Regions from separate parts of the Pseudoalteromonas sp. Of7M-16 genome, predicted to be linked through region 1. Evidence: predicted binding sites of a transcription regulator. Region 1 holds the regulator's gene; the other holds the start of a gene.
What was found. Region 1 encodes MetJ, which represses methionine synthesis genes. Its sites were predicted from a motif close to TAGACGTCTAGACGTCTA; they were not measured.
Positions count from the first base shown of each region.

Region 2: metE (5-methyltetrahydropteroyltriglutamate--homocysteine S-methyltransferase) is a predicted target of MetJ. The motif match lies at 11,880-11,897, and genes of this name have one in related genera.

Region 1 is NZ_JAKRFY010000017.1:66,469-82,466, reverse strand. Features, by position in the region: gene MHN81_RS17350 (methyl-accepting chemotaxis protein) at 1-560, shown strand, start outside; gene MHN81_RS17345 (gamma-butyrobetaine hydroxylase-like domain-containing protein) at 639-1,013, opposite strand; gene hslU (HslU--HslV peptidase ATPase subunit) at 1,050-2,378, opposite strand; gene hslV (ATP-dependent protease subunit HslV) at 2,390-2,908, opposite strand; gene MHN81_RS17330 (SPOR domain-containing protein) at 2,984-3,523, opposite strand; gene priA (primosomal protein N') at 3,530-5,701, opposite strand; gene rpmE (50S ribosomal protein L31) at 5,956-6,171, shown strand; gene MHN81_RS17315 (malic enzyme-like NAD(P)-binding protein) at 6,787-8,028, shown strand; gene metJ (met regulon transcriptional regulator MetJ) at 8,125-8,445, opposite strand; gene metB (cystathionine gamma-synthase) at 8,774-9,997, shown strand; gene metL (bifunctional aspartate kinase/homoserine dehydrogenase II) at 10,002-12,350, shown strand; gene MHN81_RS17295 (penicillin-binding protein 1A) at 12,427-14,874, opposite strand; gene MHN81_RS17290 (pilus assembly protein PilM) at 15,101-15,998, shown strand, end outside.
Region 2 is NZ_JAKRFY010000038.1:24,423-40,420, reverse strand. Features, by position in the region: gene MHN81_RS26215 (translocation/assembly module TamB domain-containing protein) at 1-300, opposite strand, end outside; gene MHN81_RS26210 (autotransporter assembly complex family protein) at 297-2,018, opposite strand; gene MHN81_RS26205 (ribonuclease E inhibitor RraB) at 2,187-2,516, shown strand; gene MHN81_RS26200 (DEAD/DEAH box helicase) at 2,565-4,307, opposite strand; gene MHN81_RS26195 (H-NS histone family protein) at 4,653-4,958, opposite strand; gene pyrC (dihydroorotase) at 5,758-6,798, opposite strand; gene MHN81_RS26185 (EAL domain-containing protein) at 7,108-9,489, shown strand; gene metE (5-methyltetrahydropteroyltriglutamate--homocysteine S-methyltransferase) at 9,580-11,862, opposite strand; gene MHN81_RS26175 (LysR substrate-binding domain-containing protein) at 12,155-13,042, shown strand; gene MHN81_RS26170 (YdcF family protein) at 13,091-13,855, shown strand; gene MHN81_RS26165 (hypothetical protein) at 14,017-14,370, shown strand; gene MHN81_RS26160 (hypothetical protein) at 14,442-14,918, opposite strand; gene MHN81_RS26155 (glutathione S-transferase family protein) at 14,975-15,631, opposite strand; gene MHN81_RS26150 (LysR family transcriptional regulator) at 15,741-15,998, shown strand, end outside.

The sequences.
Region 1 (15,998 bases):
GTGCCTCTGAAGTTGTTGGTCAGTTGGAGCGCGATGGTGAAACCATCGGTTCGGTACTTGATGTGATCAGAGGAATAGCCGAACAAACAAACCTGTTAGCACTGAATGCGGCGATTGAGGCAGCTCGAGCGGGCGAACAAGGCCGAGGTTTTGCAGTGGTTGCCGACGAAGTTAGATCCTTGGCACAGCGTACGCAAGACTCGACACAAGAGATCGAAAGTATCATTTCGACATTACAACAGCGTACCCAAGATGTTGTAAGTATTATGGAAGAGTGCCGAAGCCAAAGTAATGAGAGTGTTGAGCAAGCCGAACGTGCTGGAGAGCTTTTAGGTTTGATCACAGAAGATGTGCAAAACATTATGGATATGAGTACGCACATTGCAACTGCCATTGATGAACAGAATCAGGTTGCGTCAGAAGTAAATAAAAATGTCGTTAAAATCCGCGATATTGCGCAAGATGCATCTGAACACGCTGCTTCCAATGCGCAAAGTAGTGAAGAGCTGTCTGAACAGGCTCGGGCACTGCACAATGCCATTGATAAATATAAGGTGTGATAACTAAAGCGCGTCTAGAGGAGTTTAGGCGCTCTCTTGCAAACAGCATCCATGTGATGCTGTTTTTGTTTATAAGGCCTAAGGGACAAATTTAATCGGTACGCTGTCTTTGTTCTTATGGTGTTGCTGCACTTTTTCTTGATATTGTGCCCATAACACTTGGTGATTTGTACATAGCTTACGTAGGTACTGCCAACTAAATAAGCCGGAGTTGTGGCCATCGTCAAAACACAGCCTTACGGCATAATGCCCTACTGGCTCAATTGCGTTTAAGGTCACGTTTTGCTTGTTTAATACCAGTTGCGCTTGTTCAGGACTATGTCCTTGTACTTCCGCAGAAGGGGAGTGCGTACGTAAAAATTCTGTACTGAGCGTGACTTTCATGCCATCGTCAAAACTAATGTCGAGTTGTTTACTTAGTCGATGGTAATGGAGTTTGGTTACTTGATACATAAAAATTGGGTCAGCATCGCTGACCCAGTCTCCGAATTATAGAATGAAGCGGCTTAAGTCTTCATCTTGAACTAGCATATCAAGGTGCTGTTCAACGTATTTCGCATCAATTTTCAATGCTTGACCTGCTTTGTCTGAGGCATCGAAAGAGATCTCTTCCATCAGCTTTTCCATCACAGTATGTAGACGCCTTGCACCGATATTTTCAGTCTTTTCGTTTACTTGCCATGCAGCTTCTGCAATACGCTCAATCGCATCTTCAGTGAAATCGACAGTCACTTGCTCTGTTTGTAACAGCGCTTGCTGCTGCTCAGTGAGTGATGCATGAGGCTCAGTCAGAATACGCTTAAAGTCTTTTGCAGTCAGAGCTTCAAGCTCTACACGAATAGGTAAACGGCCTTGTAACTCAGGGATCAGATCAGAAGGCTTAGCCATTTGGAATGCACCAGAGGCAATAAACAAGATATGATCTGTTTTAACCATGCCGTGTTTTGTACTGACAGTAGAACCTTCAATTAAAGGTAATAGGTCACGTTGTACACCTTCGCGACTGACGTCAGGACCTGATGCTTCACCACGTTTACAGATTTTGTCGATTTCATCGACAAACACGATACCGTTTTGTTCGACGGCGAAGATAGCTTGCTCTTTTAACTCTTCAGGGTTTACTAACTTAGCGGCTTCTTCTTCGATGAGCAGCTTAAAGGCATCTTTAATTTTAAGCTTGCGACTCTTTTTCTTGTCGCCAGACAAGTTTTGGAACATGCCTTGTAGCTGGTTGGTCATTTCTTCCATACCAGGAGGCGCCATGATCTCAACTTGCGGTGATGTTTCCGCGATATCGATATCGATTTCTTTGTCGTCTAGTTGACCTTCGCGTAGCTTTTTACGGAACACTTGACGAGTTGAGCTATTTTCAGCTGGCTGTGCTTCACCCCATGCGTCTTTAGCAGGTGGTAATAGCGCGTCCAAAATGCGCTCTTCAGCAGCTTCTTCTGCACGGTGTTTGTGCTTTTTAGTCTGCTGCTCACGCGTTATTTTGAAAGAGACTTCAACTAGATCGCGGATAATGGTTTCAACTTCTTTACCCACATAGCCCACTTCTGTGAACTTGGTTGCTTCAACTTTGATAAATGGTGCGTTGGCAAGTTTAGCGAGTCGGCGTGCGATCTCAGTTTTACCTACACCTGTTGGGCCAATCATAAGAATGTTTTTAGGGGTAACTTCAGCGCGCAGATCGTCATTGAGTTGCATACGACGCCAGCGGTTTCGAAGAGCAATCGCAACTGCTTTTTTGGCTTTGTCTTGACCAATAATATGCTGGTCCAATTCATGAACGATTTCTCTAGGTGTCATTGCTGTCATGGATTTTCCTATTACAATTCTTCGATGGTCTGGAAGTTGTTTGTGAATACACAAATATCACCCGCAATTTTCAAGCTTTTCTCGACAATTTCGCGTGCACTCAAGTCGGTATTTTCAATCAGCGCTGTTGCAGCCGCTTGGGCGAAGTTACCGCCACTACCAATGGCAATAAGGTCATGTTCTGGCTGTACAACATCGCCGTTACCTGTGATGATCAGTGAAGCCGTTTCATCCGCTACAGCAAGCAGCGCTTCGAGCTTTCTGAGCGCGCGGTCTGTTCGCCAATCTTTGGCCATTTCAACAGCCGCACGAGTGAGATGCCCTTGGTGCATTTCCAATTTAGTTTCGAAACGCTCAAATAATGTAAATGCGTCGGCAGTACCACCGGCAAAACCTGCCAGTACTTTACCGTTATAAAGGCGACGCACTTTTTTGGCATTGCCTTTCATCACCGTATTGCCAAGAGACACTTGGCCGTCGCCACCGATAACAACTTTGTCATCACGACGAACGCTTACGATAGTAGTCATAGTATTCCTTAAAAGAGGCCTTTGCCTCGGATAATTATATCAATAAATGCTTAAATGAGGGCAGCTAGGCTAATTTCAAGTCCAGCCCCAAATTCCGCAGTCAACGATTTTGATGCGCTGCAATCTATTTTTATCGCTTTCAGCATCGCGCTTTTTGTCATAGGGCCCTAAACGCACACGGTACCAAACACCGTTACTCCCTTCAGTGCGGCGAATTTCAGATAAGAGGCCTGCAAAGGCGATGCGCGCTTTGCGCTTTTCCGCTTGTTCATAGGTTCTGAAAGAGCCACACTGCATTTGAAATGGACCCCGTGATTTAATGACTTTAACCTCAGCTTCCACTTTCGCTCTTTTCATATCATCGATGAACGGAGGTGGACGAGGCAGCTCTTTTTTATTTTCAACCACAGCAGCAGGTTCTGCCGGTGTTTGTGCCTGTTGGACTTTGGCAGGATCAGCATGCTCTTTGATAAACCACAAGCCATAGGCGAACCCCCCAATCAGCAGCAGTGCGAATGCCGCGAGGACTTTCGGAAAAGGTTTCTGCGTTTTAGGTTGTTGTTTCTTTTGTCCCTTTTTCTTCGGGGTTTTGTTTATATAATCGTGTTGTGCCATATCAGTTTAATAGGTATCCATAGGATCAACATCAATATTCCAGCGCACCCGTGTGGCAAGTTTGTGGCTGCTTATATATTCCTTAAGTTGCATGAGATATTGATGCAAAACATTGCGTTGCGTTGCCTGTATATGTAATTGATAACGGTACTTTCCCGCTAGGCGCTCCATGGGCGCAGGGATCGGACCTAGCAATTGTATACCAGAGAATGGCTGCGCTGGAACCAAATCGGATAAAAATGTCATGACAAGGTGCGCGGAAGTTGCTTCTGCTCTGACCAACGCGAGGTGCGTGTAGGGTGGAAGCATTGTCTCTTGGCGTTCAGTGAGTGCGTAGCGCGCAAAGTCTTGATAGCCATTGTTGACTAAATCTTGTAGCAGTGGGTGTTCGGGAAAGTGAGTCTGTAGTATCACAGTGCCAGGCTCTCCACTTCTACCTGCTCGACCTGCCACTTGGGTTATCAATTGGGCCATGTGTTCGGTTGCTCTAAAGTCACTTGAATATAATCCACTGTCGACATCCAAAATGACCACGAGCGCAACATCGGGAAAGTGGTGACCTTTCGCCAGCATTTGTGTGCCGATCAGCACTTGAGCCCCACCTTGGTGGATCTGCTCAAGGGCACTTTCTAAGCTGCCTTTCCTTCTGGTTGAATCTCTGTCAATACGACAGATAGGGACGTCCTCAAATTGAGCAGCGATAAACTCTTCCAGTTGCTCTGTACCAAGTCCTGTGGGCATAATTTGCGTACTACCACAATCAGGGCATTGGTGAGGAACAAATTGCTGTTCACCGCAGTGGTGGCACACCAAGCGCTGCATTGATTTGTGATAGGTGGCGCTGGTACTACAGTGTTGACAGTCACTTATCCAAGCACACTCATGGCAAATTAATGTCGGCGCGAAACCTCGGCGATTTAGAAAGATCATTGCCTGCTTACCCATTGCCAGAGTACGTTCAATTGCTTTTAAACTTGTGCTGGCGAAACCACCTTGCGTTTGTTGGGCTTTCATATCGACAAGTAAAAATTGATTGTCTTGACTGGTTTGCGCACGTTTACTTAGTGTCAGCAGTTGAAACTTGTTGTCGAGTGCTTTTTTCAGGGTTTCCAGCGCGGGTGTTGCTGTCCCTAAAAGCAGCGAACACTGTGCTTGGTGAGCACGGTAAGCGGCCAAATCTCGAGCGTGGTAGCGCAAACTATCTTGTTGTTTAAACGAGTGATCATGCTCTTCATCAACGATGATCATAGCGAGGGATCGAAACGGTAAAAAAATACTAGAGCGAGTGCCAATTACAAGCGCTGTGGTGGCTTGCTGAGCACGACGCCACGTATGCAAGCGCTCGTTATCAGTGAGATTCGAATGCCATAGATCAACCGGAAGGCCTGGAAAGCGACGCTTGAATCGATTGACCGTTTGCGGGGTTAGACCGATTTCGGGTACCAACACTAAAGCTTGTTTTCCTGCATTGAGTACTTTTTCTAAGCACTGCAAATACACTTCGGTTTTACCGCTGCCTGTGATCCCCTCAATTAAAAACGTGCGAAAACCATCGGTATGATTTACTGCACTGCAAGCGGTTGCTTGTTCTTCATTTAAAATGGGTTTAGTACCGATAGATAGAGGTTGGTTTTGCCAAGAAGTATCTGGACGAAGTTCTTCACAGATGAGCTTTTTTTCCAGCAAGCCTTTTATTTGTGCTTGTGTAAAGCCCAAGGTTTTGAGTTCACTGTGTGTCGCATCCCCGGCACTGCGCAATTGTTCTAGTAAGGCAAGTTGCTTTTTAGCTCTTAATTGTGTGGTTTCTCGTCCCGCGTCGGTGAGTGTTAAAAAGGGGAGCTGCGTTTTGTCTACATTATGGCCGTCACGCAGTGCGCCTGGCAATGCGGTAAATATTGTCTCACCGAATGGGTAGCAATAATATTGACTAGCAAAAAGTAAAAAATTCAAATGAGCACTATCTAGAATGGGTGTACTGTCAATGACAGATTCAAGCGGCTTAATTTTATTTTCAGGGACGTCACTGTGTTTTTTTAACTCGGTGACGACAGCGACACAACGCCGGTTGGCAAATTTGACCCAAACTCGACCGCCGACACAAGGGGTCATGGAGGATTGGTAGGTGTAATCAAAAGTCTTGTGTAAAGGGACTTTTATTGCGACAGCTGCAAATGGCATGTGCTCTCCAAGTGATCCGCCTATTGCGTAAAAGTAAGAATGCGAAGTGCCAGAGTATACCTCATCACTTTCTACTTGTGAGGGTAAATTCCGGATAGCAAACAGGAATAATAAAAATCTAGTTAGATACTAATTTATTGCTTGTAGTTTGAGCATGAAAGTCCTAAAATACGCGTCCAATTTATTTGTATAACGACGTATGGTGCCAAACTTCGGGTTTGGAGAGCGATACGGCCTTAAATTAGAGGTTTCCTATGAAAGAAGGTATTCATCCTAAGTACGAGACGATCTCAGCAACTTGTTCTTGTGGTAACAAATTCGAGACGCGTTCAACACTTTGTAAAGACATTCACCTAGACGTATGTTCTTCTTGCCACCCGTTCTACACTGGTAAGCAGAAGATCCTTGATACTGGTGGTCGTGTTGATCGCTTCAACAAGCGCTTCGGTGCGCTATCTGCTAAGCGTTAATCAGTGCTTAGTAAGTGAAAGAAAGCACCTACGGGTGCTTTTTTCGTTCTACCACTTGTTTCCCTCATTCCAGCGATCCCATAACTCCTACCAATAAAAATAATGTGCAATTTGGTATTGTATTAAAAAGTTGCCATATTTGTTCTATAGCATGTGTCTAACTAAACTGTTTAATTGGCACAACTCTAATGTGTTTTTTGCACTGAAATTATGAAGCAAAATGTGAGATGTGTGTTTAAAACTGTCTTTGTTTTGAATAGTTATGCTTATTTAATTTTTAATTAAAGTTAGTTAAATTCATCTAAATGTCACTAAATGTAGTTATTTTCTTTTAACTGTATGGTTTTGTTAGTGAATTGATTCTTGTTCGTTATATATGGTTTTTTTGCATATAAATTAACCTTTCATGGCCAAGAAATGCGGATGTTACCGTTAATTTATTGCTGTAAATTTTGATGAAAAGTAGCTTAAAAGTCGCTAAATACCAAAAAATATCGTCTAACAGGATAGACCTGATAGTGCTTGAATTAATTTTCAAAAGAGGTATTGTTGAAAGCAGTTAGCGAATTTTTATCTCACTCTCACTTTTAACTTCTCGTAGGAAAAAATCGCGTCATGTCAGATTTACGTGAAAAAGCATTACATTACCACGCTCACCCCGTCCCAGGTAAAATCAGTGTTGAACTGACAAAACCTGCTGAATCCGTCAAAGATCTTGCCTTAGCTTATAGCCCAGGTGTTGCAGAGCCGGTGCGCGAAATTGCAGCAGATCCTGCTAATGCATACCGATACACAGGTAAAGGCAACATGGTTGCTGTTATCAGTAACGGTACTGCTATTTTAGGTCTGGGTAACCTAGGACCTTTGGCGTCTAAACCTGTAATGGAAGGTAAAGCGCTTTTATTCAAGCGATTTGCAGGTCTAGATTCGATTGATATCGAAGTAAAACACCGCACGACCGAAGACTTTATCAACACAGTTGCAAATATTGCAGACACGTTTGGCGGTATTAATTTAGAAGACATAAAAGCGCCAGAATGTTTTGAAATTGAAAAAGCTTTAATTGAGCGTTGTGATGTTCCTGTTTTTCACGATGATCAGCATGGTACGGCTATCGTAACTGCTGCTGGGATGTTAAATGCTTTGGAAATCCAAGGTAAAGACATCAAAGAGGCGATCATTGTTTGTTTGGGTGCTGGTGCAGCCGCAATCGCTTGTATGGAACTGCTAATAAAGTGTGGTGCTCAACGCGAACACATTTACATGTTAGACCGCAAAGGTGTTATTCATACTCGTCGTGATGACTTAAATGAGTATAAAACGCTATTTGCTAATAACACAGATAAGCGCACGCTGCAGGATGTTATTGCTGAGGCCGACGTATTTGTTGGTGTATCAGGCCCTGATCTGCTTTCACCAGAGGACCTTAAACTGATGGCTAATAAGCCAGTGGTTTTTGCTTGTTCGAACCCAGATCCAGAGATTAGCCCTGAAGTGGCACATGGTGCTCGTGACGATTTAATCATGGCGACAGGCCGCTCTGACTATCCAAACCAAGTTAATAACGTGCTGTGCTTTCCGTTTATTTTCCGCGGTGCATTAGATGTACGCGCTACTGCTATCAATGATGAAATGAAAATTGCGGCGGTAGAAGCTATTCGAAGTATTGCAAAAGAGCCTGTACCGGAAGAAGTATTGGTTGCAGCAGAAGTAGAAAGCTTAGAATTTGGCTCAGAGTACATCATTCCAAAGCCTATGGATCCACGTTTACTACCTCGTATTGCAAAAGCAGTTGCACAAGCTGCAATTGACTCAGGTGTTGCACAGATTGAACTACCTGAAAATTACATGGCATAAATTTTACAGCTAAGTCTTGAATGAGGCTTAGTGTGTATTACGTGATATAAAAAAGCCTCACATTCGTGAGGCTTTTTTATACTTAAAAGGAACTTATTATTCTTCGTTTATCTCAGGGATATCCAATCCCATTTTTTCCATAATCTCGCGAACTTCTGCTGGGATCTTTTCTGGATTATCTTTTCTTAAGTCTTCGTCATTTGGCAAAGGCTGGCCAGTAAACGCATGTAAAAACGCTTCACACAATAATTCACTATTTGTCGCATGGCGCAGGTTGTTGACCTGTCGACGAGTCCGTTCATCTGTCAGTACTTTAAGTACATTCAAAGGAATTGAAACAGTGATTTTTTTCACCTGTTCTGATTTTTTACCGTGTTCTGCATATGGGTGAACATATTCACCGTTCCATTTAGCCATAATTGTGTACTTGCCTCAGTGTTTACCTTGAATGTGAATAAGACTGGATTTTGTTTGCTGAGTGCACTGCTGACGGTTTGTACTATATACCAAGCTAATCGCTGTGTACTGTACAGGAAATTGGCAGAATACTCGGTCTTTTGCCATATTAGGTCAAAGATTCAGTCTTATTGGCATCCTTTATCGCTTTCGTGGCGAAATTTTATCGGTTTGAATAAGATAGTCAAATACTAGTTATTTAGCCATATAGAAGTATAAATGTTTTGACATCTCACAATTGTTCATCTAACCTTTTAGACGTCTAAACATCCAAGTATCTAGGTGACCTATGAGCCAAAGTAACAAGTCAACGATTGCCGTGAGAAATGGCATAGATGCAGATAAGCATCATGGTGCAGTTGTGCCTCCTTTATATCTCTCTACGACCTATTCTTTTGCTGATTTTGATAAAAAGCGGGATTATGATTATGGTCGCAGTGGCAACCCAAATCGAGATATTTTAGCCGATACACTCACTCAGCTAGAAGGTGGCGAAAAAGGCATTATTACCGCAACTGGCATGGCAGCGGTTCACCTTGTGACACAGTTATTAAACCATGACGATACTTTGGTGATCCCGCATGACTGCTATGGTGGTAGTTATCGATTATTTACCTCTTTAGAAAAGCGTGGCTTATTAAAAGTAGAAGTACTTGATTTAACTCAGCCTGAGAGTCTGCAAAAAATTGCGGATATTGCACCTAAGATCGTTTGGATAGAAACTCCGAGTAATCCAATATTAAGACTGACAGATATTGAAGCGGTAGTGGCAGCAGCGCACGGTTGTGGCGCTTTGGTCGCTGCGGACAATACATTTTTGTCACCAGCGCTGCAAAACCCTATTGCCTTTGGTGTGGATATTGTTGTGCACTCTACGACTAAGTTTATCAATGGTCACTCAGATGTTGTTGGTGGAGCTGTCATTGCTCGCACGCAAGAATTGGGTGAAGAACTTGCTTGGTGGGCAAACAATATCGGCATTACAGGCTCTCCTTTTGACAGCTATTTAACACTGCGTGGGCTTAGAACTTTAAAAGTGCGCTTAAAGCAGCATGAGCACAATGCGCTGGCGATAGCTCAGTATTTAGAGTCTTCTCCATACGTTGAACAAGTTTATTATCCTGGTTTGGCTTCTCATCCACAGCATGCGCTCGCTAAAAAGCAGCAGCATGGATTTGGCGGCATGGTGAGTTTTGACATCAAAGGGGGTCTAAAAGATTCGGCTGCATTTTTAACTTCTTTATCCCAATTTTCGCTAGCTGAATCTTTGGGTGGTGTAGAGAGTTTGATTTGTCACCCAGCTACGATGACCCATGCAGGCATGGATCCGCAGGCTAGACTTGAAGCGGGCGTAGGCGATACGTTAATCCGAATTTCCGTTGGAATTGAAGACGTTGAGGATTTGTTAGCAGATCTTGAGCAAGCGTTTAAAAAGGTGTACAGTCCTGTAAGCGGTAATTCTGACGATGCCAAAGACTTTAAATTATCCCCTGCACATACGGTTTTATGGTAACAATATGACAAAAGTAGTACACAAATTTGGCGGCTCTAGCCTTAGTTCTGCAGCGCGCTATCAAGCGGTTGCTAATATCATTTTAGGCCAATGCCAAAGAGGTGATTGTGTCGTTGTGTCAGCGGCGGGTAAAACCACAAATACGCTTGTGAAGTTATGGCAAAGTTATTTACAAAAAGATGACAATGCCTTTAATGACATTTTATTGCAGGTGGAAAACCATCAAAATCAACTGCTGACAGAGTTGTTTACAAGTCAGCAGGCAAATACTCTGTTAGAAAAATTAAAAGATGAATTACAGAGCATTGCAAAGGCGGCAGCAGATCTTAACTTGCATGAAGCATCGTTATTGGCACATGGTGAAGTATGGTCTGCACGTCTGTTAGCACATTTATTGTCGACATTAAATGTCAGTGCGCTTGATGTGGATGCGAGAAGCTTATTTACCCAGCATCAAGGTCAATTATTACATGCACAGAATAAACAAGCGTGTATCGAACAATTAAGTGGCGATAAAATTCACATAATGACTGGGTTTATTGCCTCAGACTGTGATGGTAATACCATTACTCTGGGCCGCAATGGCAGTGATTATAGCGCAACCCTGTTGGCTAATTATATTGATGCGCAGGCAGTATCAATTTGGACAGATACCCATGGTGTGTTCAGCACCGATCCGCGTAAAGTTAGTTCAGCAATTAAATACCCTAAGGTTTGTAGAGCGCAAGCGAATCTGCTAGCTCGTTTGGGTAATCCAGTACTGCATGCAAAAACGTTATCACCACTGAAAGATACCAACATTAAACTTCAAGTGCGTAGCAGTTATGACCCTGAGGCCGTAGGCACGGAAATTGTTAAACAAGGTTATAGCAAAGATAAGCGGTTTATAACCACATTCGAGGAACTCGATTTAATTCGAATTGAAGGACTTGCTACAGGTGAGGTGCGGACCTTAAGCCAATTAATACAACATAGTATTCACCACTTTAGCAAAGGTGGTGAAGATTATCTCTTAGTGCCGAGCAATGACACCCATGCCGTAGCTAGCCACTTGCAAGGCAGGGGGAATATCGTTGAGTCTCACTTGAGAGGATTGGCAATTGTGGCACCGAGCCATGAAACACATCAGTTAACTCAGCAAGTGGCTGCGGTTTTAGAGCAGCAAGATGTGGTGGTGCGTTTTACACACAGTGACGGGCGTTATGCATTATTTTTGACAGATCAATCTATCGATAGCGATGTGCTCGCTATTTTACATGACAAGGTCGTCAATAAAGGTCGAGAATTAGCTGTGATCATCGCGGGCCTTGGCAATGTGGGCGAAGTGTTCGTTGAGCAATGTCAAAAGCAAGTTGAAAAGTTACAGGCAAACTTTGATCTCAAGATTGTAGCTTTGGTTCGCTCTAAAGAAATGTTGTTTTGCCCAAGTGGTATCAATATTCAAAACTGGCAACAGCAATGGCGAAGCGAAGCACAAAGCTATCAGCAGTCAGATCTGCTGGAGCGTATCGGTGAACTAGACTACGAGCACAAAGTGGTGATTGATATTACAGCCAGTGATGCTTTTAGCGATATGTATCCGAGTTTTGTGGCACATGACTGTCATTTGATAAGTGCCAACAAATATGCTGGGACGGCAGCACAAGCTTGGTATGGAAAACTACTTGAGCAATTACAAGAGCGCAACTTACACTGGCGTTATAATACGAGTGTTGGTGCCGGGTTACCGATCAATTTTGCATTGGCTGATTTACAAAATAGCGGTGATGCGGTGACGCGCATAGAGGGGGTGTTCTCCGGAACTCTGTCTTGGTTGTGTAGTAGTTTTGACGGCTCTAAACCTTTTTCTGATTTGGTGATAGAAGCGCAGGGCATGGGCTATACCGAACCGGATCCGAGAGAAGACTTATCAGGTCGAGATATGCAGCGTAAATTGCTTATTTTGGCCAGAGATTTAGGGCTTGAATTAGATGTTGAAGATATTGCACTAGAACCGTTGATGCCGGAGCATTTGGCGGCAGGTGATTGGGATTCTTTTCTCGCTAAGCGTCAGGACTTAGATGCATTCTATCAGTCTCGTTATGAGCAGTCGCAATCTGAAGGTAAGGCGCTGCGTTATACTGGGGCTTTAGATATCGATGAGCAAGGTGAGGTTAGCGCTAAAGTTGGTATCGCCTATGTTGAGGCTGGCAGTGCAATTGCGAATTTAACCCCTGGTGACAATATTTTTGTGATCACCAGCCAGTGGTATGAAAGTAACCCGTTAGTGATCCAAGGTCCGGGCGCTGGTAAAGAGGTGACTGCAGCGGGGATCCACTCTGATTTATATTGGTTAACACAGAAGCTCAAATAATAGAGTTGTTTACTTAAACGATATTTTGCCAATTTAAAAGGCCATGCACTGCATGGCCTTTTTGTTTTTCTGTTGTCTAAAATAATTCTTCTGACGCTGGCAGGCTATCATCAAAAGGTGTGCTACTGCCTGAATCTAAAACATATTTTGTCGGGGCGGTTCCTCGTTCAAAATACTCAAAGCGGCTGGTGTAGTCATTTTTTTCACTCAGTAGACCCGTTTTTAAATCAATACGTATTGATACAAGCCCAGGTGGCGGTTCAATGGGCGCCAATGGTTCTTGTTTGAGCGCATGGCGCATAAAGCTCACCCAGGCAGGCTGCGCCGTCGTAGCACCTGCTTCTCCACCCACAATCTGCTTTTTGCCCAAGTTAGTATTGTAAGCCGCGCGACCGAGTGGTTTGCTGGCATCATCAAACCCAACCCAAACTGTGGTAAGTATATTTTGGTTAAATCCGGTAAACCACGTATCAACGGCATTGTTTGTTGTACCGGTTTTGCCCGCTAAGTCTTTTCGCTTCAGTGTCTGAGCTCGCCAACCTGTGCCGGTCCAACCTGTTTTATGTCGCCAACTGCCGCCGCCCCAGATAGCGCTTTTCAAGGCATCGGCGACTAAAAAGGCATTTTTTTCCGAAATGATCCTGGGTGCGCATGTATATGGATCGGCTTCCAGTGCTTCTTCACTGCATACACGCAATGGACTTGCCGTGCCTAATTCATTGCCAAACGCATCGGTTAACCTGTCAATAAAATATGGTTCAATCAAATGCCCACCATTGGCAAATGCACTCATTCCTCTTGCCATTTCAAGGGGGGTCATCGCAGCACTACCTAAGGCGAGAGATTCGCTACGTACCACATCTTCGTCACTAAATCCGAACTTGAGAATGTGATCTGCAGTGTTATTTAATCCTACGCCACGCATTAAGCGGATTGACACAACATTTTTAGATTGCGCCAATGCTCTTCGAATACGAATTGGGCCACTGTATACATCCGGGCTGTTTTTAGGTCGCCAAGCCACGCCTAGACTGTTATCCCAGTGATTGATAGGCGCATCATTAATGATTGTAGCAAGGGTATAGTCACCTTCTAAGGCTGCGGAGTAGATAAAAGGCTTAATGTTTGACCCAACTTGGCGCTTTGCTTGAACTGCCCGATTGTATTGGCTTTGCTTAAAGCTGTAACCACCCACAAGCGCTTTGATTTGACCGCTTTGAGGGTCAAGAGACACGAGTGCACTGGCCGGTTGTGGAAGTTGACTGAGAACCCATTTTTGTTCGACTTGACGCACCCATATTTGCATACCGGGAGCGAGAATATCGCTGGCAACTTTTGGCGCTCTACCCTGACGTCGCTCTGTGATATATGCCCTAGCCCAATTCATTGCGGCCCAGTCAAGCGTGACGGTGTTGCCCGAAGGCATAACAACGGAGGCTGTTTGCTCTTCTAGTGCCGTTACCACAGCAGCATGAAGTGGCGCGATAGCTTTCACTTTTTTCAGTCGTGCGGTGATCTGCTGTGTTGTCCACGGCGTCTCTTCCGGTTGCCAATATCGGGCATTGGGTCCTCTGAAGCCATGACGTTTATCATAGTCGTGTAAATTGTTGATGAGTGCTTGTTGCGCTGCAGCTTGGTCGGCTGCATCGACAGTGGTATAGACCCTGAAACCTGAATTATAGGCAGTGTCAGTACCATACTTTTCAACCATGTATGCGCGCACCATTTCTGAAATATACGGGGCGTATAGCTCTATTTCGGCACCATGTCGTTTTGCTGTAATTGGCGCATTAATAGCGGCATGGTATTCGGCTTGTGTAATGTATTTCTCGGCAAGCATTCTGCCCAATACCACATTTCGTCTCGCTTTGGCTCGGGTGGGGTTGCGTATCGGGTTTAGTGCTGAGGGGGCTTTTGGTAGACCAGCGATCATGGCCATTTGAGGTAAGGTCAACTCATTGAGTTCTTTACCATAGTAAACTTGTGCAGCAGCCCCAATACCAAATGAGCGGTGGCCTAATTCGATTTTGTTGAGGTAGAGCTCGAAAATTTCATCTTTACTCAACAATCGTTCAATATGCAATGCAATAAAGATTTCTTTGACTTTACGTATATAAGCCTTTTCTCGGGTCAAGAAGAAATTTCTTGCAAGCTGCATGGTGATGGTACTTGCCCCCTGCTTTTTCTGCCCTGTGCTAACTAAGACAATAAACGAACGCACAATCCCAATAGGATCAATACCAAAGTGCTCGTAAAAACGATTGTCTTCGGTCGCCAAGAATGCATTGAGCATAGGCTCTGGGACATCAGTGATTTTAACTGGTATACGGCGTTTTTCACCAAATTGATTGATGAGTTTTCCGTCGCGTGTAAAGACCTGCATTGGAGTTTGTAGCTGAACATCTTTGAGTACTTTGACGCTGGGAATATCGGATTTCACATAGAAATACAAGCCGATTAGAATCAGTACGCCAAAAAGGCCAAAAACGAAAACAGTCTGTAATAATCTTTTTAATAAATTCACGAATTTATCCCTAGTGAGACTCCCAATTGCAAGTGGACGCTGTTAGTATATCCTGATTAAAAAACGATTAATAACTTTTGCGTAAATTCTTCAACCCGAACAGGTGTTAAATAATGCACCGTTGTTGTTTGGTAAGTATAATGCATAATACTTAAGGCGTATCAAATGTTAACTTCTAACCGAGAGCGCCAAAATAACGACTAATTTAAATACTTGGGTAAATTGCATGTTCGATCAAATATTTAAAAAGCACGCACCAATGATGGTTGGAGTAGATATTGGCTCACACTGTGTAAAAGCCGTGTTGCTAGCCGAGTCCAGTGCAGGTTACCGAGTCGAAGCTGTCGCGATAGAGCCTTTACCAAAAGGTGCAATGAAAGAGCGCGCTATTCAAGATATCGAAGCAATTGGTCGTGTTATCGCTAAACTAAAAAAGCGTCTTCCCAAAGGCACACAGTTTGCGTCGGTTGCTGTATCTGGTCAAACAGTCATCACGAAAATGATTTTTATGGATGTTTCGTTAACTGATGCTGAACTAGAGTCTCAAATTGCAATTGAAGCGGATAGCTTGATCCCATATCCACTGGATGAAGTCAGTTTGGACTTCGAAAAGCTGTCAGTAAATGAAGCGGATCCATCAAAAGTGAATGTACTGCTGTCTGCTGCTCGAACAGAAAGTGTGCAGGCCCGGGTTGGTGCACTCGAAGAGTCTGGGCTCAAAGCCAAGGTGGTTGATGTTGAAAGCTATGCCTTGGCACGCTCAGTGGATGTGCTCTATGAGCAATTGCCTTCAGATGCATATGACAAAGTTGTCGGGATTATTGATATCGGTGCGGTTGTTACCTTGATTAGTGTGGTACAGTCGGGCAAAACTTTGTATACAAGAGACCAAGTTTTCGGCGGTGAACAATATACTAACAGCATTGTTGCTTACTATAATAAAACTTTTGATGAAGCTGAACTTGCAAAAACAACAGGTGATCTTCCTCCAAACTATACTTTTGAAGTACTAGCGCCATTTCAAACTTCTCTCTTACAGCAAATAAGGAGAGCGCTGCAAATGTTTATGACCACCAGTGGGCATGACCAAGTGGACTACATTATTTTAACTGGTGGAACTGCAC
Region 2 (15,998 bases), on a different contig from region 1:
CTCGCCACTACTTGCGCTTAGACATAGGGTTGCGCAATCAAACCAATTAAGATTCAAATGCATGTTTTTAGCAGTAACAGCTGCGCCTTGCGTTGTAAATTCTAATTGAATCAAACCACCTGAAAATAATCGCCCAGAAAGTAGCTCAATTTTGAGACCCGACACCCAATAATTTGCTGCCAAGAGCAATATTCGATTACCTGTATGTGTCTTAAATAGCACTGTGAGCATCACCATTCCAGCAAGTAGCAGCATAAGCCACTTGCTTTTCAACAGAGGTAAAATACGCTGTTTCATCATATTTCTGGCCCTATAACAATGCTTAAACGCGTACTGCGGCTTGGTTTGCTCACCCCCCAAGCATGATCAACACGCACAGGCCCGATCGGAGTAAGATAGCGCACGCCAAATCCAGCCCCCACAGCCCACTTTTCTTCAAAATCATTGGTTGCAGTACCCATATCAACGAACACAGCCGCCCGCCAATTGGGTAAAAACTGATAGTTATACTCAGAACTGGCGGTAACTAAATATTTGGCCCCCAGCAATTCCCCCTGCTCACCTTTGGGTGAAATCGATTGATATGCAAATCCACGAATACTTTGATCGCCCCCAGCAAAAAAACGTAAGTTGAGCGGAGTTTTATCGAAGTCTTTTGCAATAACGGCGCCCAGTTCAGCCTTTAGTATCACTAAATGCCGCTCCTGAAAACTTCTGAGCCAGGCTTGTTTCCAGTGCACTTTGGTTAACGATGTTGAGGAGATCAGGCTTTCATGAGCAACTTCAATAGTAAATAGCTGCTCGCTCCCCCAATACGGTGTCATCCCCCCTTGGCTCTGTTTTTTGGCATAGCTCACACCTGGCAATAGCATCTCGGTATCAAGTATGAGTCCAGTTTGCTCACTTCTTTCATGCTCTCGCTTGATAAAAGCCGTTCTTACCCAGTGACTTTGCAAAACCCACTGTCTTTGCAATTGTACATTCCATGCCGTTAGCTTAACCCCGTCAGTTAAGTCATCTTGCAACTGATAACCTCCTAGCACACGCAGTACATCAGTGTTAGGGTCTTCCACCGGGATGGTATAGGTTGCGCTGACATCTTGTTTGCGCTGCGATACATTCAAATCAGTATTGAAGGAGTGACCAAAATCATTCACCCATGGCTTATTCCACTTACCACGAAACTTTGCGCCAAGATCCGTGCTATAACCGCCTCCTACTTCGAAGCTGTTGGCAGGCTTATCTGTCACATCCACCCGGATCGGTACGCGGCCCGCAGTACGCAATTTAAGTAAAGGGTACACTTTAACGCTGGCAAAGTAGGGAGTTTCATTCAACGCGAGACTAAAATCGCTTAATAGCTTTGCATCATATTTTGTATGCGGCCTAAAGGGAGCCAATTTAGTAATAAAATGTGCAGCTTTTGACGTACCAGATAGCTTCATTTCACCAAATTGATAACGTACCCCGGAGTCCACAATAAGCTTTGCTGTTCCCTGCTTTAGAGCGCGATTAATCTCCAGTGCACTTTGCGACCAAACAAAATCAAAATAACCTCGCTCTAAAAGTGCACTCTCAATTTGATTTTTCGCAGCACTGTATAAGTCATGACGGATCTGCTCGCCTTTTTTAATCGGTAAGGAGTCGAGCAACAAACTTAATTCAAGATCTCTGCTACCTTCGCCCTTAATTTGCACTTCGATAGATTGCCAGTGAAATGCAGGTGCTAATGACAAGTTGATATTTAGAACCTGAGCTTGGCTAGAATAAGTAAGTTCGCTTTCAAAGTTATAATAACCCACAGCCTGCAACGCCAACTGTATATCGGCCGAAATTGCCTGTTCCTGACGGTGTGAGAAAATAGTATTTTGGTACTTTTTTAAATACAGATTCGTATTTTCTTCAGCAAGTTCACTAGTCGAGTGCACTTTGATCTCAGAAATTCGCTTTTGCTCGTTGGCAAAAACAGGTTGAATACACACACACAGAGTGATCAGAAAATATATTAGACGTGGCACACAAACCCTTTTAGCAAAATTATCAACGCTTTGATTCTTCGTAAGCGCTACATACGGGTAAAGCTATCACAAGCAACCGCATATTCTCGACAAATATTTTACTGCGATGCTTTTTATTTCAGCTAGGATAACGGACAATATGCATAATTTTACTAATTGAGTGATGATATGCAATTTCCAAACGATGACAATGGTCAGCTGTTATCTGAGATCGCGGCTGCAGGCGTCGATCTTACGCAAATGCAAAAAATTGATTTCTACATATTATTTGAGCAAAAGGATAATGCAGAACGCTTTATTGAAGCCATCAGTAAAGACGATTTAGCACCGCAAACTAAGTTAGGGAAATGTCCAGATACTGGTGTTTGGGAAGTTTTAACTACCGTGACTATGGTCCCAATGCATGAGTTGCTCGATCAAACTGAGCAATACCTTGAGTCCATCGCAAATAGCCACGAGGGATACGGGGATGGTTGGGGTTTAATGGCCCAAGAGTAACGCCCTGATAAAGCCGCAGATCCATCCATGCTGCGGCTTGCTATTATACTAACTTTTATCTGCGACTCTAAAACTGCCCTTATAGTCAAAAATCTTTTCGACTATTTGCCAGCCATACTTTTTATGTTGCTTTGCAATGACAAAATCAGGGGCCGTCAAGGTTGTTATTTCAACCTCATTTGCACTACTCCACTTACCTACCGCACTGCCTGATTTAACGCGCTTAGCAAAGTTCTTATGAAAGTAAAACTTACTGCCTTTGACATTAAAGTCATACACTTCACTTGCTTCAGCCCCATCTTCATCAAAATACGTGACTTTAAGGACCTCAGACTTGATCACTTCCGCTGTCATACCACAACATCGAATGACTAACGCATTTTTCAGGTTTAATGCGTCACGCAACTTATCGTCTGGATCAGCCATAACTTCGCCACAATTGAGGCATTGGCGCGCAGCGATATCATTTTCAGCACCACAGTGATCACATTCTTTAAATCTAAAGCGATAATCACATTGCACCGACTCAGCGTCGGCTTCATTTTCTAAAATACCTTTGCAACGGCGGCCAAAATGTTCAATGACTTTACCTTGTTCATCAAGTTTGCCCCAAAATGTATTGGCAAACCCACAACCTGGACACAGGACTTGAACTGGCTCGCTGTCTGGATTGGGTTTAACACTGCCGACTTCAGGGTGAAAAAGATCAAAGTCATTACCTGCGTAATCAATTACAAGGCAATCTCGTTTATTCTTATCCAAACGAAGACCCCTACCCACAATTTGTTGATATAAACTTACGGATTCAGTTGGTCTAAGGATCGCGATAAAATCCACATGTGGCGCATCAAACCCAGTGGTTAATACGGACACATTAACTAAAAATTTTATCTGCTTATTTTTAAATCGAGCAATAATATTATCACGCTGTTTGTTTTCAGTATCACCGATAACAAGTTCAGTCTCTGCACTCGGCAGATAACTGACAATTTCTTTTGCATGTAGCACAGTTGCGGCAAATATCATCACCCCCTGCCGTGACTTTGATTCCGTTAAGACATGTTCAATAATACTTTTAGTGGCGCGAGTATGGTTGCTTAGCAAGTTATTCATATCGCTTTCACTAAACTTACCAAAACTATCTGGCTTTAAAGCTGAAAAATCGTAATTTTCAATCGCAGGATCGACTTTCTTAGGTGGTGTCAAATACTGATTATTGATCATATAGCGCAATGGCAATTCATAAATGCACTTTGAAAATGGACTTTCTTTTTCGCCTCTTATAAAGCCATGGTAATGCTCGTGATATATCCATCCAAGCCCTAGACGATAGGGCGTTGCTGTCAAGCCCAGTAGCTTTAGCTGCGAATTAAACTCTTTCAACCTGTTTATCACTTGCATATATTGGCTGTCTTCGTCACCACTGACACGATGGCACTCATCGATAATCACTAATGAATAAAATGTATTTAGTTGCTCTAGATTACGAGCCAATGATTGAACAGAAGCAAAAGTGACCTGCTGATCGAGTTCTTTTTTATTTAAACCAGCAGAAAATATGCTCGCCTTTAATCCATAACTCTCATATTTTTGAGCGTTTTGCTCTACCAATTCTTTGACATGTGTCAGTACTAATATTTTCCGCTTTGCAACCCTCGCTAGCTCAGCAATAACCAGACTTTTTCCTGCCCCTGTGGGTAATACTATAACTGCAGGATAGTTGCTTTTTCTAAAGTGCGCGATGGTGTTTTCCACGGCTTCTTTTTGGTAGGGCCTTAGCGTATAAATAATGCACCTCAAGTAATCAATCTACGCAAAAGAAAAGTATACCACTGAATCTTCACGAGGAGCTATGTCAAGGTATTGCCATCCATAAAGTACGACAATACAGCTGCCCAACAAAACCCATAAGAGGTACATTTATATATCTGTAATTATTATAGGTAATTAATTCAAAAGTAAAAAAGAAATAGTTTTAAAATAAAGAGAAGAAGGCTTCTATCAAGATAAATAAACTAAAGCAGGTACGCAGTGGTTTTGTATTGAAAATAAAAACAGGTGAAGCAATTTAGTGCTTCACCTGCTCAAACGAATAGTTCCTTTCAATTTAGAAAGTGATTAAAAAATATTTTATACTTATATCTTATAATCATCTAAATTTACGTTTGCGAACGCTTTTGGTGTTTTACCGCGCCCGGTCCACTCATGGACTTTACCGTCGATTTCAATTCGATATTTTGGACTGACTTTGCTGCGCTTGTCCATAGCACCAGAACCAACTAAGTCATCTAGCGTTAATCCCTTTTCTTTTAGCAAAGCTAGTACTTCTTCTTTAGCTTGTGCCTGCTCTTGTTGTTGAGCAATTGCATCTTGAAGTAGTTCATGTGCTTTAGTTAGCTCACTGAAGCTAGCATTTTTAATAAAAGATTTTATTTCACGCATTAGATTTCTCTCACAAAGTGTTGATTACAATTTTCATTGAAGTATTAAAAAGCTCTAATACTGAGAGTATATTATATTTATATAATTTCAAATTAATAGACATTATTTTAATCAAATTAGGTTTTATTAAAAATAGGTACACCTTAACAATTAACATAACCTGCATTAACTTTTTTCATTTTGAATGTATCAAAAATTTATTAAGCCCATGTTTAATAAAGAATTAGCTTATCTTACCCTGACAAGGAATCACTATTTTTCTAATAAAATTTTCAACATTCTTTTCTCTTTAAATTTTAAACTATCTAAGTTATCAGACCTCTTTTTAATAGATTTATCAGTCAATTCGAGACTGTGCTTGCTTCGACAGTGCTGAAAACCAGTGCAACTCCATCAGAATTAACTACACATTTGTGAAGCGACACAACTAAAAAATGAAAATAAGAGAACCAGAATCGAGTCATAATCGTATTACAAAGAACTCAAATCAATATAGTCGAATAATACTAATTACTGCGCGAACACGCCTAATTTCGAGGGATACAGATACATAGCATGCATGGATAACTAAAACGTTCACTTTGCATTGCTTGGCCATAAAGAATGTTGGACAAAATGAAAGTGATAATAAATAGTCACTCACCTTTATTATCGAGAGCTATCTAGATGCCGGTTATTAGTGTTTGGCGCAGCCAATTTATAGCGGCTAACTCTGATAAGCGGACAATTTGGTTTAGGTTCGAAAAAGGCTGCAAATGCAGCCTTTTTATTACACTCAATAAATGGTGTGAAATAATGGTTATTCTACAACTTGCCAATCAATTGTAGCGCCGGCTTTAATTGGCACAACGTTAGTGTCACCAAGAGGGTATGACTCAGGCACTTGCCAAGCACTTTTCTCCAATGTAATGGTATCCTGATTGCGCTCCAAACCATAAAAGTCTGGGCCATAAAAGCTCGCAAAACCTTCTAGTTTATCCAGTGCACCCGCTTCTTCAAAAGCTTCAGCGTATAACTCTATTGCCGCATGTGCGGTATATGCTCCCGCACAGCCACACGCAGCTTCTTTTTTATCTTTTGCGTGCGGAGCTGAATCCGTACCTAAGAAAAACTTTTTGCTTCCACTGGTCGCAGCATCAATTAAAGCCTGCTGGTGGATATTGCGCTTCAATATAGGGAGACAGTAATAGTGAGGTCTTATCCCACCTGCCAACATATGATTGCGATTGTACAGAAGGTGGTGAGCAGTAATAGTCGCCGCCACATTGTCCGGTGCAGAGCGAACAAATTCTACCGCATCTTTTGTCGTTATATGCTCAAGTACAATTTTTAACTGTGGAAATGCATCAACAATTTTTGCCAACTTAGTCTCAATAAACACTTTTTCTCTGTCAAAGATGTCGATAGAGGAGTCCGTGACTTCACCGTGGATCAATAACAGCATGCCGACTTCCTGCATTGCCTCTAGTGCAGGATATACTTTTTCGATATCGGTTACACCTGAATCAGAGTTAGTCGTTGCCCCAGCAGGGTACAACTTAGCAGCAAAAATATGACCGCTTGCTTTTGCTTTTTTGATTTCTTCAGGCGTCGTTTTGTCTGTTAAATATAAAACCATTAACGGTTCAAAACCCGCTTTCGGTCCAGCTGCCATAATACGATCTCGATATGCTAGCGCAGTGTCTGTACAAGTCGCTGGAGGTACTAGGTTAGGCATAATAATTGCGCGGCCCATATATCGACTAATATCGCGTACAGTATCTTTAAGAACTTCACCGTCTCTTAAGTGTACGTGCCAATCATCTGGGCGAGTAATGGTAAGGGTCTGATTACTTGTCATTGCTAATTTCCACTGCTGAATTTGCCCGATCATAGGCGCTGTAAGGCTTTTAGTAAAGCAATTCAAGGTATTTTGTAGACGACGAAATGTGCTGGCTCAGCTATATTCCGGCTATGTTCATTTTGATGTAATACTATATAAGGTATCAACACTTGAAAGGCTTAACACATTCTCTTCCAAAAAGTACCTGTTTGAAGTACGGATTGTGCGCTTTTTTTTACAGTGGTATTTCTACTTTTTTACAACATAATTTGAGATTACATTGTTAAGTGAGATAACGTACAATCAATGTCCAACCGAGTATTGCCTATGCTGTTAGAAAAAAAACTAGAATCAAAAACAGAACAGTTGAGCATTATCAATCAGTTTTCATCCTCGTTATTGCAAATTACCCATTTAGAAGAGCTATTTGATTACGTTACTTCGCAAGTTGTTAAACGCCTCGGCTTTGTCGATTGCGTAATTTATTTAGCTGATCAAGATTGCCAGTATTTAGAAGTGGTTGCCAGTATGGGAGTTGCACAACACAGTGAACGCTATGAGGTAGCACAGCAAACTATTCCTATCGCGGCCGGGATAACTGGCCATGTTGCACGAACTAAAAAACCTTTTATATCTGGTGATTTGTCTCTAGAGCCGATGTATATAGCAGATTCCCAGCCCGCACTGTCTGAGCTATGCGTTCCATTGGTATATAAAGAACAGTTAATTGGCGTCATTGATTGCGAGCACCCAGAGCAAAACTACTTTACTTCAAGCCATTTACAAATACTCTCGACCGTCGCACATTTGTTAAGTGCCAAAATATATCAAGTTCGTACGGTAGATCACCTCACTGCAACGGTTTCTCAGCTCAATGAAGCACAGCTAATCGAAAAATGTATCCTGAAGATCGCCAATATAACATACCACTCTCAAGAGCTTGATACGTTTTACGATGAGCTTTATAAAATAATCAATACAGTGTTGCCTGCCAATAATTGTTTTATCGGCATCTACGATACTAAACAAGATATGCTCGAGATCGAGTATTTAATTGAGGATGGTAATAAGTGCCTTGCGCAGCAAAAAGTGTCCAAGTCACAATTAAAGCATACCGCTTCATATTATGTGATCCGGACACAATCCGCTTTACTGTGTGACCATCAACAATTTCAGCATCATATTGATCAGGGCCATTTTGAAATGATAGGCCGCTCTCCACAGGCTTGGCTTGGGGTGCCTTTTGTAGTCAATGATCAGTATCAAGGCGTGATTGTTTTGCAAAGCTATGAGCAGCATGAAACATTTAATCGCCAGCACTACACCATCCTAACCTATATAAGCCGGCAAATCAGTATGGCCATTGACCGTCGATTGGCTAAACAAGCGCTTGAACACAGGGCCTTACACGACGACTTAACTGGGCTGGCCAACCGTTACTTATTAATAGAGCGAATGAAGCATGCGATCTTATCTCTCGGTCGCCAAACCGAGTCAAACCTGCACTGTCTGATTTACCTCGATCTCGACCGATTTAAAAGTATCAATGACTCTTTGGGGCACGATGTAGGCGATCGCTTTTTAATCGCGATAGTTAAAGCACTGCAAACATGTATTCGTAAAACAGATACATTTGCTAGGCTCGGTGGTGACGAGTTTGCTATCTTCATGGAAAATATCCAAGATGAAGAGCAAGTCTCAAAAGCACTGCACAGACTGACACAAGCAATTGCAAACCCGTTCACCATAGATACACATGTATTGCAGGCATCTAGCAGTATTGGTGTCGCGTTCACCGAGCACGACTCGGATAACGCCATCACACTATTACAACAAGCCGATGCAGCCATGTACGAAGCTAAATCTGCCGGGCGAAGTCAGATCCGTTATTTTAACAATGCCATGCGTAGCAAGTTGAAACATCAAGCAGACATAGAAAATGATTTACAGCATGGAATTATTAATGACGAATTTGAACTGTTCTACCAACCGATATTTACTTTAAACCAACCCAAGGTAGTTAGCTTTGAAGCACTGGTGCGCTGGCATCATCCAAAAAATGGATTAGTCGCGCCAGATCAGTTTATTCCCATTGCTGAAAGTACAGGACAAATTATTGAGTTAGACCGGCATATTTTAACCCTCGCGGCAAAGCAATTATCAAATTGGCGACAACAGGGCGTGTCAGACATAAAAATGACTGTCAATGTCTCATCTCGGCACTTTGCAAGTTTAGAATTTATTGAGTATATCCATGCACTGTACGACGAGTATAAATTGCCAAGCGGTAGTTTATGTTTAGAAATTACAGAATCGGGACTCATTGAAAACTTAAGCCTCGCCACTAAGATCATTAATGGCATTACTCCGCTAGGTGTGCGGCTATACCTAGATGACTTTGGCACTGGCTATTCAGCGCTCGGCTATTTACATCAACTCCCCATTCACGTTTTGAAAATAGATAAAAGTTTTGTAGAGCAACTGTCAACAAAAGACAGCCCGCTTATCGATGCCATTTTATCGCTGGCAAAGTCCTTGCGACTACAAGTAGTTGCTGAGGGAATAGAAACGCCAAAACAGTGGGCAAGGTTAAAACGTAAAGGGTGCCAGTTAGGGCAAGGATATTTAGTCTCTCGGCCTATGCCAAGTCAAAAAGCGCTGGCTTTTTTACAAGCGCAATCAGCAAAAATAATTGAACACTCGCATTAAGTAATACCGGATATGCCCACGCAAGGGCATATCTCGGTTTGCACACTTAAACTTCTATGAGTAATAAAAAGCGCAAATAATTATTAGGGCTCAGTCTGATCTAGATAGTTCTGCTCGTAACTCTTTTGTCGCCGTCACCATATTATCGAGTGCGGCTCGTGTTTCTTCCCATCCTCGTGTTTTCAATCCGCAATCGGGGTTTACCCAAAGCCGAGTAACCGGGATTTTTTCTGCTGCTTTATGAATTAAACCTTTTATCCACCCAATATCTGGAACATTTGGTGTGTGGATATCATATACGCCTGGGCCAATTTGATTTGGGTAGTCAAAGCTTTCAAAAGCCCCCAACAATGCCATATTAGAGCGAGAGGTCTCTATGGTGATCACATCAGCGTCCAAATCAGCAATCGCTTCAATGATGCCATTAAATTCGGAATAACACATATGCGTGTGTATTTGCGTTTCATCCTTTACCCCGCTAGCGGACACACGAAAAGTGTATGCTGCCCAATCTAAATAAGATGACCACTGTGAGGCTTTTAGCGGCATGCCTTCTCTAAATGCAGGTTCGTCAATTTGGATGATCTCGATGCCTGCATTTTGCAGGTCAACGACTTCATCTCGAAGCGTCAAGGCAATTTGATTTGCAATTACATGTTTATCGACATCTTCACGGATAAAGGACCAAAATAGCAGTGTAATGGGCCCCGTTAACATGCCTTTTATCTTCTTTTTAGTTAGTGACTGTGCAAACACAGTCCATTCAATAGTCATAGGTCGCGACCTTGTAACATCTCCCCAAATAATTGGCGGTTTTACACAACGAGAGCCATAACTTTGCACCCAACCTAATTGAGTACACGCGAACCCATCCAGCAATTCCCCAAAATACTCAACCATATCATTGCGCTCAGCTTCACCGTGTACCAATACGTCCAAACCCAACGCCTCTTGTGCAAGCACTGCATCACGAATTTCCGCCTTCATTTTTGCGTGATATGTAGCTTCTTCAAGCTCCCCAGCTTTAAAAGCCCGTCGCGCAGCTCTAATCGACTGTGTCTGCGGAAATGAACCTATGGTTGTCGTCGGTAATAAAGGTAGCTGTAAAACACTCGCCTGCTTTAGATTGCGTATTGGAAAAGGATTATTACGCTGACCATCTGTTTCAGCTAATGTAGCTACCCTTGCTTGAACATCTAGTCTATTTACTCGTGGCGAGTTCTTTCTCGCATTGATAGGCGCTGAGTAATCAGCAATCGCAGTACTGTCATCGGTTGACAATGCCTTCTTGAGCAGAGATAACTCGGTACCCTTTTGTCTCGCAAAGGCGAGCCAAGATCTCATTTCAGAATCGAGTTTTTCCTCCTGTTCAAGATCGACAGGCGTGTGAAGCAATGAACATGATGGCGCTATCCATAGGCAATCTCCTCGTTTTTTCGCTACCGTTGAAACTTGCTGATATATCGCTTCAAGATCGGCACGCCAGATGTTTCTGCCGTTGATAACACCCAAAGACAATATTTGCTCATCACGCAATAGTACGTCGAGTTTTTCAATATCTGACTCACCAGTCACACAATCAAAATGGATGCCCTCAACAGGGTAGGAGGCAATGTCCTGATAGTAATTTGCCACCGAGCCAAAATAGCTTGCAAGTAATATTTTAACGCCCTGGCCAGATAATTTACTTAGGCTGGTATTTAATGCAGCTCGATAACTGTCGTCAATTTCAAGTGCCAAAATGGGCTCATCGATTTGAACCCACTCGATGTTTTGCTCTGCGAGCTTTGCCAATATTTGTTGATAAACATTCAACAAACTATCCAATAGTGTCAGTTTGTTAAACTCTTCCCCTGCACATTTAGCCAGATATAAATATGTGACAGGACCTATTAGTACAGGCTTTACTTTATACCCAAGTTGCTGAGCTTCATTAACCTGCTCAAACAACTCCTGCCAGCCCAGTTTAAAGGCTTGGTTAATGCTCAACTCGGGTACAATGTAGTGATAATTGGTGTTAAACCACTTGGTCATCTCACTTGCAGCGCATGTGCAGCCTGTGGGCGCGCGACCTCGAGCAACACGAAATAAAGTGTCAAGATTGGCGTCATCACAGCCTTGGTGATGACGTTCCGGTATCGCGCCAACCAACATAGAAGTCGTCAATACATGATCATACCAAGCAAAGTCTCCAACAGGTAATAACTCAACACCCTGCTCTGCCTGTAAAGCCCAATTCTCAGCGCGGATCGCGCGCCCTTTTTCAACCAGCTCTGTGCGGGAGATCTTACCAGCCCAATAATTTTCTAGTGCGAATTTGAGCTCGCGCTTTTTGCCGATGCGAGGAAAACCTAAATTATGAATAGTTACCATGACGAACAACTCCACTTTAGATGTTTAGACGTCTAAAAATTAATTCTAATGTAGATTTTTCTCAACTGATCGATTCTCAAATGCAACTTGAGCAAAATTAAATTGTATTTTTTTTAAAAAAAGTTAAATAAATAATGACAACGCTGTCAAAAATAGTGTTATAGTGATTTAGTGAAATTTTGAACAATCGCTGGTGGAATTGTAGACGTCTAGACGTTGAATGACCTGCTAGTACAGCGTAATATGGATGTAATCTGAGTTTTACTCACGTTTAGAATGAGATTTATTAATGATGATAGACATTAAGCACCTAAAAACCATTGCTACCCTGAAAGATACTGGATCACTGGTGAACACTGCACGTGAGTTATTTTTAACTCAGTCTGCTTTGTCTCATCAAATTAAAGATCTAGAAAATAAATTAGATTGTCAATTATTTGAACGTAAAACCCAACCCGTGCGGTTCACCCCACAAGGTATGTTGCTATTAGAGCTAGCCAGTGAAGTGTTGCCTAAAGTAGAAGCAACTAAATGCCGACTTAAAGAAAGTTTGAATCAACCAATATCCCAGCTAAAGCTGAGTGTAGAATGTCACGCCTGCTTTCATTGGTTGCTACCAACAATCAAAGAGTTCAATAATTTTTGGCCAGATATTCGCGTAGATTACGAGCAGGGGTTCAGCTATGATGCGATCCCTGAGCTACTAAATGACGAATTAGATATTGTACTTACGTCAGACATTAGAGAGCCTGAACTGCTCGAGTATGCACACGTTTTCGATTTCAAGCTCAAGTTGATTGTTGCGCCAGATCATGAGCTTGCCAAAAAAGCCTATGTCACGGCACTAGATCTCAAAGATGAAACAATCATTTCTTACCCGATCCCAAAAGAGCGACAAGATATATTTAAGCACTTTATTCAAAATGCACGCTTTGATGGCACACTCAAGTCGGTCGATCAGGGCCTCCTGATCTTTCAACTAGTCAGTGCAGGTATGGGTGTAGCAGCTCTGCCGGATTGGCTAGTAACACCATATGAAAGTCAGGGACTCATAAAGTCCATTCCACTTGGCGCACTCGGCCTCAGTCGCCCTATGTACTTGGCCATGAAAAAGAGCATGAAAGATAACCCTGTTTACAGACACTTTTTGAATACGTGTAAGCAATCTATTAGCCGATAATAGACAGACAGGTTAAACTAGCTCTAACTGGGAAAGTTAGAGCTAATTATGTTTGAACTAAAAAAAATTATCGGTAGCCTGCTGATGCCGCTACCGATGTCTCTTATTATTATTTTTCTTTTATTACTGCTTACCTCTAAAGCAAACAAAAAGAGCTACCTAGCCTGTTTAAGCACCGTTCTAACCTTATGGATGATCAGTACCCCTTTTTTTGCAAACTTCATAATTACGCCCAAAGAGCAAACTCAGAAAACATTCTCTGTAAAAGCACACTCGCAGATTGATGCAATTGTCGTTCTGGGCAGCGGCGTGCACCCCAATACAAAACTGACAGCCAACCAACAACTTTCGAGTACCGGTATAGCAAGGCTTATTGAGGGCATCAGACTGGCACGCATTTATCCAAATGCCGAGTTAATTGTCTCCGGCGCAGGACTAAGCAATGTCACAAGTAGCGAGTTGATGGCACAAGCCGCCCTATCTATAGGGATCAGTTCACATCGCATTAGACAAAACCCACAAGCGTATGATACTGCTCAAGAGGCCAAACTTTTAGCGCCGCGTTTAGTAGACAGCAAGGTGATCCTCGTTACGTCAGCCAGCCACATGCATCGCGCACAAGACCTCTTTTCCGCACAAGGAATTGATACGTACCCTTCGCCAGTGGAAGTATTCAGCTATCACAATACGCCCACTTATCTGAAATTTATTGCCTCTAGCAGCGTATTAAACGCCATTACAACCTATACTCACGAGTGGATTGGCCAAAAGTGGATAACCCTTAGAAGAGCGCTAGATAGTGAAGCCCTGTAAGCACATGGACGGTAAAAAGGTGTAAATTGCATAAAGTTAGACCTAATGAAACTTGAATCTGTGCTTAAAAACGCAAAAAATTGAAAAATTGCTCAAAAATAGGTATAAATGGCGTTTATTCTTAACCTGCGTATCCACGTACAACACGACTGGGATCTACGATGAGTAAACTTGATAAGACTGAAGTTCTAAGCGCATTTGAAGCTGCTTATGAAGCTGTGAATGGCAAAAAGCCTGAAATCACAATCAAACCAGGCTGGTACAGCATTGATGGCGGCAAAAATATGCGCCTAGCTGACGTCGCGGCATTAACCGAAGAGCTAACTTCAGGTTCTGCTGGCGCTAAAGCGGAAGAAAAGCCGGCAACTAAAAAAGCAGCTCCTGCTGTTAAGGCAAAAGCAGCAGCTTTTAACGTTGTAACAGCAAACGAAGAAGGCTTTAAAGCTGAGGAAGCTTGGATTGTAGAGCTTGCAGAGAAAGACCACGACTGTCGTCTTCCTCGCGGTGTTGTTTAAGCACTAAAATGTGTGGTGCCACATTCATCTATGTCGGCACCCTCATTTCCCTAAACCAACCTAAAACAAATCTAACATTCAAAACGCTGTCTTGTTACCTTCCCCCAGTATGGATCTACATATTCATCTTCAATCAAATCTAAACCCGGCAACTTTAAAATAGCACTGCGCCAAAACTCTGTGGCATAACCCGCCCCAGCAATTTGCTTTATCGTCCAACTGCCTGGATACATCGCCCATAGTGCATGCGCAAACTGAGTCCCTAACTTTGCTTTTCTAAATACTGGTACAATATAAAACTCAGCAATTTCCATATCTTTGTCACTGTGCATATAAATAGCAGCAATCCCGGCAGGCACGCCCGATACATAGCAGACAAAAGCAGACACTTGCTCCTGTGCAATATCTGTATCTAGCTCAAACATGCCATCTTGTCGTGGCACTTTTTCAGTTAATTTAGAGAACTCAGCTTCATAAGCTTGTGCAAGGTTATAGTACACAGCTTGGTTTAAATCATTTACGGCGACGAGTTCCATACTCTTTCCCATCAATACAACTCCCTCAATGCTACCCCTAAATTTGGGCTAAATTATGGAGTGATTACTTACTCTGTTCGTTCTGTGCCAGCTTCATCACACTCGACGACTTCATGTTCAAGTAGCGCCTGCTCACGCCACTTGCCCAGTACAGGACAAGCCAATACATGGTCAATATACCTCGAAGCTGTTTCGTTAAGTGTGACGCCATACGTATAAAAACGCATACACACCGGGGCATACATGGCGTCTACTATTGTCCAATGACCAAACAACCAATCTCCTTGATGGCCATGTTGCATTTGCTCGGTAAAAATATCTTCAATTCTCTGAATGTCTGTTGACACTTTTGCATCGACTTCAACATGACGCTTCGCTCTAATATTCATAGGCATTGCATTTTTTAGTGCCGTAAATCCGCTGTGCATTTCAGCACACAATGCCCGTGCACGTGCCCTTTGTTCACGATTTTTAGGTAAGGCTTGCCCCGATAAGTAAGTTTCATTGATATATTCCAAAATAGCGAGGGACTCCCATACAGTCACTTTACCATCAACTAATGTCGGCACTTTTAATGTTGGACTGATATTTTCTAAGGTATTGTAAAATTGCTCAGTTTCTAAGCCAAGCTTCACTTCTTCATAGTCCACATCAAATTTTTCAAGTAGTAACCAAGCTCTCAGTGACCATGTAGAATAATTTTTATTACCAATAAATAACTGCATCGTAACTCCTTTAAATTTAAAACTCTTTGAAAAGACAGTTAATGCTAGATTGCAATTTCAACTAAAACTAGCGGATAATTTAAATACAATACATCAATATATTTGATACATGGATATAGAAGCTTTAAAGAGTTTTCTGGCATTTGTCGAAACCGGCAGCTTTACACGCACAGCCACACAAATGCACAAAACACAATCTGCAATCAGCATGCAAATGAAGAAGTTGCAACAGGACATAGGGCAGCAGCTGTTTGTTAAAGAAGGGCGACAACTGCATTTAACCAGTGAAGGCATGGCTTTGGTGGGCTACGCAAAAAAAATAGTCCAACTGCAGCAAAGTGCATTGACGAACTTAGCTTCTGCAACG